DNA from 2 places in the Amycolatopsis sp. NBC_01307 genome. Region 1 is predicted to be linked to the other one. Evidence: predicted binding sites of a transcription regulator. Region 1 holds the regulator's gene; the other holds the start of a gene.

What was found. The regulator HspR, encoded in region 1, represses chaperone genes until heat shock. The targets are predictions, from matches to a motif close to ANNTTGAGTNNNNNNNACTCAANNT.
Region 2: a site for HspR is predicted at 1,724-1,748, ahead of lon (endopeptidase La). Genes of this name have one in related genera too.

What each region holds. Positions count from the first base shown of each region.
Region 1 covers NZ_CP108403.1:8,435,586-8,438,994, reverse strand. The annotation lists gene grpE (nucleotide exchange factor GrpE) at 1-568, shown strand, start outside; gene dnaJ (molecular chaperone DnaJ) at 605-1,786, shown strand; gene OG439_RS37300 (heat shock protein transcriptional repressor HspR) at 1,792-2,217, shown strand; partial or broken gene OG439_RS37295 (IS30 family transposase) at 2,277-3,409, opposite strand, start outside.
Region 2 covers NZ_CP108403.1:9,347,451-9,350,859, reverse strand. The annotation lists gene OG439_RS41875 (SAM-dependent methyltransferase) at 1-817, shown strand, start outside; gene OG439_RS41870 (SAM-dependent methyltransferase) at 814-1,662, shown strand; gene lon (endopeptidase La) at 1,763-3,409, shown strand, end outside.

The DNA of each region.
Region 1 (3,409 bases):
CGAGGCGCCCGTGGAACACGCGGGCCCCTCGCTCGGCGAGTCCATCATGGACGATTCGGTGGCCGTGGTCTCCGACGTCGAGAAGGAGCTTTCCGAGCGCACCGCCGACCTCCAGCGGCTGCAGGCCGAGTACGCCAACTACCGCAAGCGCGTCGAGCGTGACCGCGAAGCGGTCGTGATCGGCGCGAAGGCGACGGTGGTCAACGACCTGCTGCCGCTGCTCGACGACCTCGAGCGGGCCGACCAGCACGGTGACCTCACCGGGGCGTTCAAGGCCGTCGGCGACAAGCTGATCAGCGGTCTGCAGCGCGCGGGGCTCGAGTCGTTCGGCAGCGAGGGCGAGCCCTTCGACCCGAGCGTGCACGAAGCCGTGCAGCACAACACCTCGCCGGACGTGGCGGGCCCGACGGTCACCGTGGTCATGCGCCGCGGCTACCGCTTCGGCGACCGCGTGCTGCGGGCGGCGCTGGTCGGCGTGACCGACCACGAGCCCGGCGCGGCCCCGGTGGACCCGCCGGTCGGTGGCGAGCTGCCGCTCGACAGCGGACTCGATGAGCAGCAGCAGTAAGCAGTATCCGGTTCCAGCGGAAGGAGGAGGCGCCCGATGAGTGCTCGGGAATGGATCGGTAAGGACTTCTACCGGGAACTGGGCGTCTCCTCCGACGCCACGGCGGACGAGATCAAGAAGGCCTACCGCAAGCTGGCCAAGGAGAACCACCCGGACGCGAACGCCGGCAACGCGCAGGCGGAGCAGAAGTTCAAGTCGGTCTCCGAGGCCTACGGCGTGCTCTCCGACGCGAGCAAGCGCAAGGAGTACGACGAGGCGCGGCGCCTGTTCGGCGGCTCGGGTGGTGGCGGGTTCAACTTCCCCACCGGCGGCGGTTCCGGCGGCTTCGACATGGGCGACATCTTCGGCCAGGCCGGCGCGGGTGCGGGCCAGCAGGGCGGGATGGGCGGGCTCGGCGACATCCTCGGCGGGCTGTTCGGCCGCGGCCGGTCTTCGGCCGGCGCGACGGCGAACCGGCCGCAACGCGGTGCCGACGTCGAGACGGACGTCCGGATCGACTTCACCGAGGCGGTCAAGGGCGCGACCCTGCCGCTGCGGCTGTCGAGCCCGGCGACGTGTTCGACGTGCGGCGGCAACGGCGCGAAGCCGGGCACGTCGCCGCGGACCTGCCCGACCTGCAGTGGGTCGGGCCTGGTCAGCCGGAGCCAGGGCGCGTTCGCGTTCTCGGAGCCGTGCCGCGACTGCCGCGGCCGCGGGCAGATCATCGACGATCCGTGCCCCGAGTGCGGCGGCGAAGGCATCAGCACGCGGACCCGCACGCTGACCGTCCGGATCCCGCCGGGCGTCGACGACGACCAGCGCATCCGGCTGGCCGGTCAGGGTGAGCCGGGCCGGGGTGGCGCGCAGGCGGGCGATCTGTACGTCCGGGTGCACGTGGCTCCGCACGCGTTGTTCGGGCGCAAGGCGCTCGACCTGACGATCGCGGTGCCGGTGGACTTCACCGAGCTCACGCTCGGCACCACGATCACGGTGCCGACCCTCGAGGGCAAGGTCTCGCTCAAGGTGCCCCCGGGCACGGCGAGCGGGCGGGTGCTGCGCGTGCGCGGCAAGGGCATCGCGAAGCGCGACGGTGCGCAAGGTGACCTGCTCGTCACCCTGCAAGCGGCGATTCCCGCCAAACTGGACGACAAGGCGCGCGAGGCTCTGCAGTCGTACGCCGAGGCGATGGCCGGGCACGACCCCCGGCCGGAGATCACTGAGCTGCTCGAAGGCAGGTGAGTGGGATGTTCGGCGGGATTCCCCCGGAGGGGGACGAAGAGACCCCGGTGTTCGTCATCTCGGTGGCGGCCCAGCTGGCGGGGATGCACGCGCAGACGTTGCGCACCTACGACCGGCAGGGCCTGGTGTCGCCGGGCCGCACCTCCGGTGGCGGGCGCCGCTACTCGATGCGGGACATCGCGCTGCTGCGCGAGGTCCAGCGGCTGTCGCAGGAAGACGGCGTGAACCTGGCCGGCATCAAGCGCATCATCGAGCTGGAGAACCAGGTCGACGCGCTGCGGGCGAGGCTGTCGGAGATCACCGAGGAACTGGCCGCGGCGTACGCCGCCGGGGAGCAGGCCGCGGCGGCGGCGCACGCTTCCTACCGCCGGGACCTGGTCCCGATGAACCAGCAGACCGCGATGGTGGTCTGGCGCCCCAAGCGCCGTTAGTCCGCAAGGTCCGTGAAGGCCTCCTTACCGGCTCTTAAAGCCGGTAAGGAGGGGCGGATTCACGCAGTGGTTGCAACACCTGGTGTTTGTTGATCTGACAGTAGCTTCGTGAGGGCCTCGGTTGGTGTCCGCCAGCCGAGGGTCTCCCGAGGCCGCCCGTTCAGCTCCTCCGCCACCCGCACCAGATCATCCGCGCTGTGCTGGGACAGGTCGGTGCCTTTGGGAAAGTACTGCCGGAGCAGACCGTTGGTGTTCTCGTTGCTGCCGCGCTGCCAGGGCGAATGCGGATCGCAGAAGTAGATCTGCAACCCCGTGTCCAGGGTGATCTTCCGGTGATGGGCCATTTCTTTGCCCTGATCCCAGGTCAGCGAGCCCAGCAGCAGCGGCGGCAACGTCTGGATCATCTCGGTCATCGCCGCGGCGACGGTGGCTGCGTCCCGCCCGTGGGGCAGGTGCAGCAGCATCACGAACCGGGTCGAGCGTTCCACCAGCGTCCCGATCGCGGACCGATTGTCCTGGCCCAGGATCAGGTCGCCTTCCCAATGCCCCGGCACCGCACGGTCGGCGGCCTCGGCCTAGCCGCTCGGAAATGTTGACCATGTCCTGGATCCCGCCCGACGGGCGTTCCCGCCGGGTCTGGGCCTGCCGCCGCGGCATCCGCAACGCCCGCCCGGTCCGCAGTGCCGCGGTCAGTTCCCGGCGCAACGCGCCCCGGCCCTGCACATACAGCGACTGATAGATCGTCTCGTGCGACACCCGCATCTCCGGCCGGTCGGGAAAGTCCAGCACCAGTCTCTCGGAGATCTGCCGCGGCGACCACTTCCGGGTCAGCCCGTCCTGCACCGCCGCCCGCAACGCCGGATCGGCGCGCAGCTTCGCCGGTTTGGGTCGTTTCGCGCGTTCCTCGGCCGCGTGCTGGGCACTGCTGGCCCGGTAGTGGCCGGTCAGGCCGGTGTTGCGGGCCAGCTCCCGTGACACTGTCGAGGCCGGCCGGTCGATCGTTCTGCCGATGGCGCGTGGGCCGTGACCTGCGGCTTTCAGACAGGCGATCTCTTCCCGCTCGGCGATGGTCAGCCGGACCGGCCCGGGCTGGTGGGGTGCGTTGCTGATCACCCCGCCAGCTTGGCGGAACAGCCGCCCGCCTGTGGCGGGGGCGAAACCGGCCGCTTGCGCGGCCGGTTTCGCGGTCAGG
Region 2 (3,409 bases), 910 kb from region 1:
GGGCGTCGACACGGAGAAGCCGTCCGCGGCCCGGATCTACGACTGGTACCTCGGCGGTACCCAGAACTGGGCCGTGGACCGCGAGTTCGGGCGGCGCGTCGAACAGCAGTGGCCGCTCGTGCGCCCCGGCTCCAAGCAGAACCGCGAGTTCATGAACCGCGCCGTGCGCGCGGCGCTCAAGGCCGGGATCCGCCAGTTCGTCGACCTCGGCTCCGGTGTCCCCACGGCCGGCAACGTCCACGAGGTCGTCGAGGCCGAGCTGCCGGACGAGCACGACGCGACGGTCGTCTACGTCGACTACGAGCCGGTAGCCGTCGCCCACGCGACGCTCATCCTCGAAGAGGAGGCGGCGACCGACTGGGCCGGCATCGTCCAGGCCGACATGCGCGACGCCAAAGCCGTGCTGCGCGCCGAAGAGACGAAGCGGCTCATCGACTTCTCGAAGCCGGCCTGCGTGCTGATGATGGCGGTGCTGCACTTCGTCGGCCCGGACGACGACCCGCACGGCCTGCTCAAGGCGTACCGCGACGCGCTCGCGCCGGGCAGCTGGCTGGCGATCTCGCAGATGAGCGAGGGTGACGGCGAAGGCGAGTCGCTGGCCGGGCTGAGGTGGTTCGTCGAGCAGTACCGGAAGACGAGCAACCCGGTGTGGCTGCGCACCCGCGAGGAGATCGTGCCGCTGTTCGGCGACTGGCCGATCCTGGAACCGGGCGTCGTGCACCTGCCGGACTGGCGGCCCGACCGGAAGCTGAACGTCCTGGAAGCCGAAGCCCGCCCGTACGCGTGGTGCGGTATCGCGGAGAAGCCGCTCGGATGAGCGAAAACGCGCCGATCGCACCCGCCGGGGTGGACACGGAGAAGCCGTCCGCCGCGCGCGTCTACGACTGGTACCTCGGCGGCAACCACCACTGGGCGGTCGACCGCGAGTTCGGCCGCCGCGTGGAGAAGGTGTGGCCGCTGATCCGGCCGATCTCGCGGCAGAACCGGGCGTTCATGAACCGCGTCGTCTCGGCCGCGATGGACGCCGGCGTCCGCCAGTTCGTCGACCTCGGCTCCGGTGTGCCCACCGCGGGCAACGTGCACGAGATCGTCCGGGAGCTGCTGCCCGACGGCGAACGCGCGTCGGTGGTCTACGTCGACTACGAGCCGGTGGCGGCCGCGCATTCCCGGCTGATCCTGGAGAAGGAAGACGCGACGGACTGGGCGGGCCTGGTCGAGCGCGACATCCGTCGGCCCGTGGAGATCTTCGCGGACGACGTCGTGTCGGACCTGATCGACTGGTCGCGGCCGGTGTGCCTGCTGATGATCACGGTGATGCACTTCGTCGGCCCGTCCGACGACCCCGACGGCCTGATGGCGACGTACCGCGCGAAGCTGGCGCCGGGCAGCTGGCTGGCGCTGACGCACGGCACCTGCCGCGACGACGCCCCACCGGCCCGCGCGGCCGAGGTGAAACGATTCATCGACGCCTACCGCGCCACGACGAACCCCGCGTGGCTGCGCACGGCGGAAGAACTGCTCCCCTGGTTCGGCGGCTGGCCGCTCTTGCCGCCGGGGATGACATCGTTGCCGGACTGGCGCCCCGACGAGCGTCCGACGGTGCTGGATCTGGAGACGCGGCCCTTCGCCTGGTGCGCGGTCGCACGCCGCCCAAGCCTCTGACCTGCGCTTTCCCTGATCGCTGTGGGCGAACGCACCATCGGAAACAAACACACCCATCGGAGAGTTGAGCAAGGCAGACTCAACTACCCGAGGAGTGCACATGTCCGACACCCGCCTCCTGCCCGTGCTCCCGCTCGATGACGACGTCGTGCTGCCGGGCATGGTCGTCCCGCTCGACCTCACCGACACCGAGACGCGGGCCGCGGTGGAGTCCGCCCAAGCCGGCACGCCCAGCCAGGCGTCCTTCCCCGGCATCCGGTCGACCGGCACCGCCAAGGCCGAAGTCCTGATCGTGCCGCGCGTCCACGGTGAGTACGCCGAGTACGGCACCGTCGCGACCGTCGAGCGCATCGGGCGCGTGCCCGGTGGCAAGGCCGCCGTCCTGCTGCGCGGCACCGCCCGCGCGCTCGTCGGCCGGATGGCCGACGGCCCCGGTGCCGCCCGCTGGGTGCACGCCGAGGACGCCCCCGAAACCACCGGCGACCAGACCGCGAAGCTCGCGGCCGAGTACAAGGCCGTCGTCATCTCGATCCTCCAGCAGCGCGGCGGCTGGCAGCTGATCGACGCCGTCCAGCAGGTCGAGGACCCGTCCGCGGTCGCCGACCTGTCCGGCAACGCGCCGTACCTGGACACCGACCAGAAGGTCGAGCTGCTCACCACGCTCGACGTCACCGCCCGCCTGGAGAAGGCGCTCGAGTGGAGCAAGGAGCACCTGGCCGAGCTCGAGGTCACCGACACGATCCGCAAGGACGTCTCCGAAGGCATGGAGAAGCAGCAGAAGGAGTTCCTGCTGCGCCGCCAGCTCGAAGCGATCCGCAAGGAGCTGGGCGAGCTCGACGGCAGCACCGACGACACGGACTACCGCGCCCGCGTCGAAGGCGCCGAGCTGCCCGACGCCGTGAAGAAGGCCGCGCTGGCCGAGGTGGACAAGCTGGACCGGACGTCCGAGCAGTCCCCCGAGGGCGGCTGGATCCGCACCTGGCTGGACACCGTCCTGGAGCTGCCCTGGAACGAGCGCACCGAGGACGTCTACGACATCGCGGCCGCGCGTGCCGTCTTGGACGCGGACCACGCGGGCCTGGACGACGTCAAGGAACGCATCATCGAGTACTTGGCCGTCCGGAAGCGTCGCGCGGAGTCGGGTCTCGGCCCGGTCGGCGGACGTCGTTCCGGCGCGGTGCTCGCCCTCGCGGGCCCTCCCGGGGTCGGCAAGACGTCGCTGGGTGAGTCCGTCGCGAAGGCCATGGGCCGCAAGTTCGTCCGGGTCGCCCTCGGCGGCATCCGCGACGAGGCGGAGATCCGCGGCCACCGCCGCACCTACGTCGGCGCGCTACCCGGCCGGATCGTCCGCGCCATCAAGGAAGCCGGCTCGATGAACCCGGTCGTGCTGCTCGACGAGATCGACAAGATCGGCGCCGACTACCGCGGCGACCCGACCGCGGCGCTGCTCGAAGTGCTGGACCCGGAACAGAACCACACGTTCCGCGACCACTACCTCGAGGTCGAGCTGGACCTGTCCGACGTCGTGTTCCTGGCGACGGCCAACGCCCTGGAGACCATCCCCGGCCCGCTGCTGGACCGGATGGAACTGGTGACGCTGGACGGCTACACCGAGCACGAGAAGGTCACCATCGCCCGCGACCACCTGCTCCCGCGCGAGCTGGAGCGCGCCGGCCTGAGCACGGACGACGTCGCGCTGACCGACGCCGCGTTCAGCCGGATCGCCGCCGAGTACACCCGCGAGGCG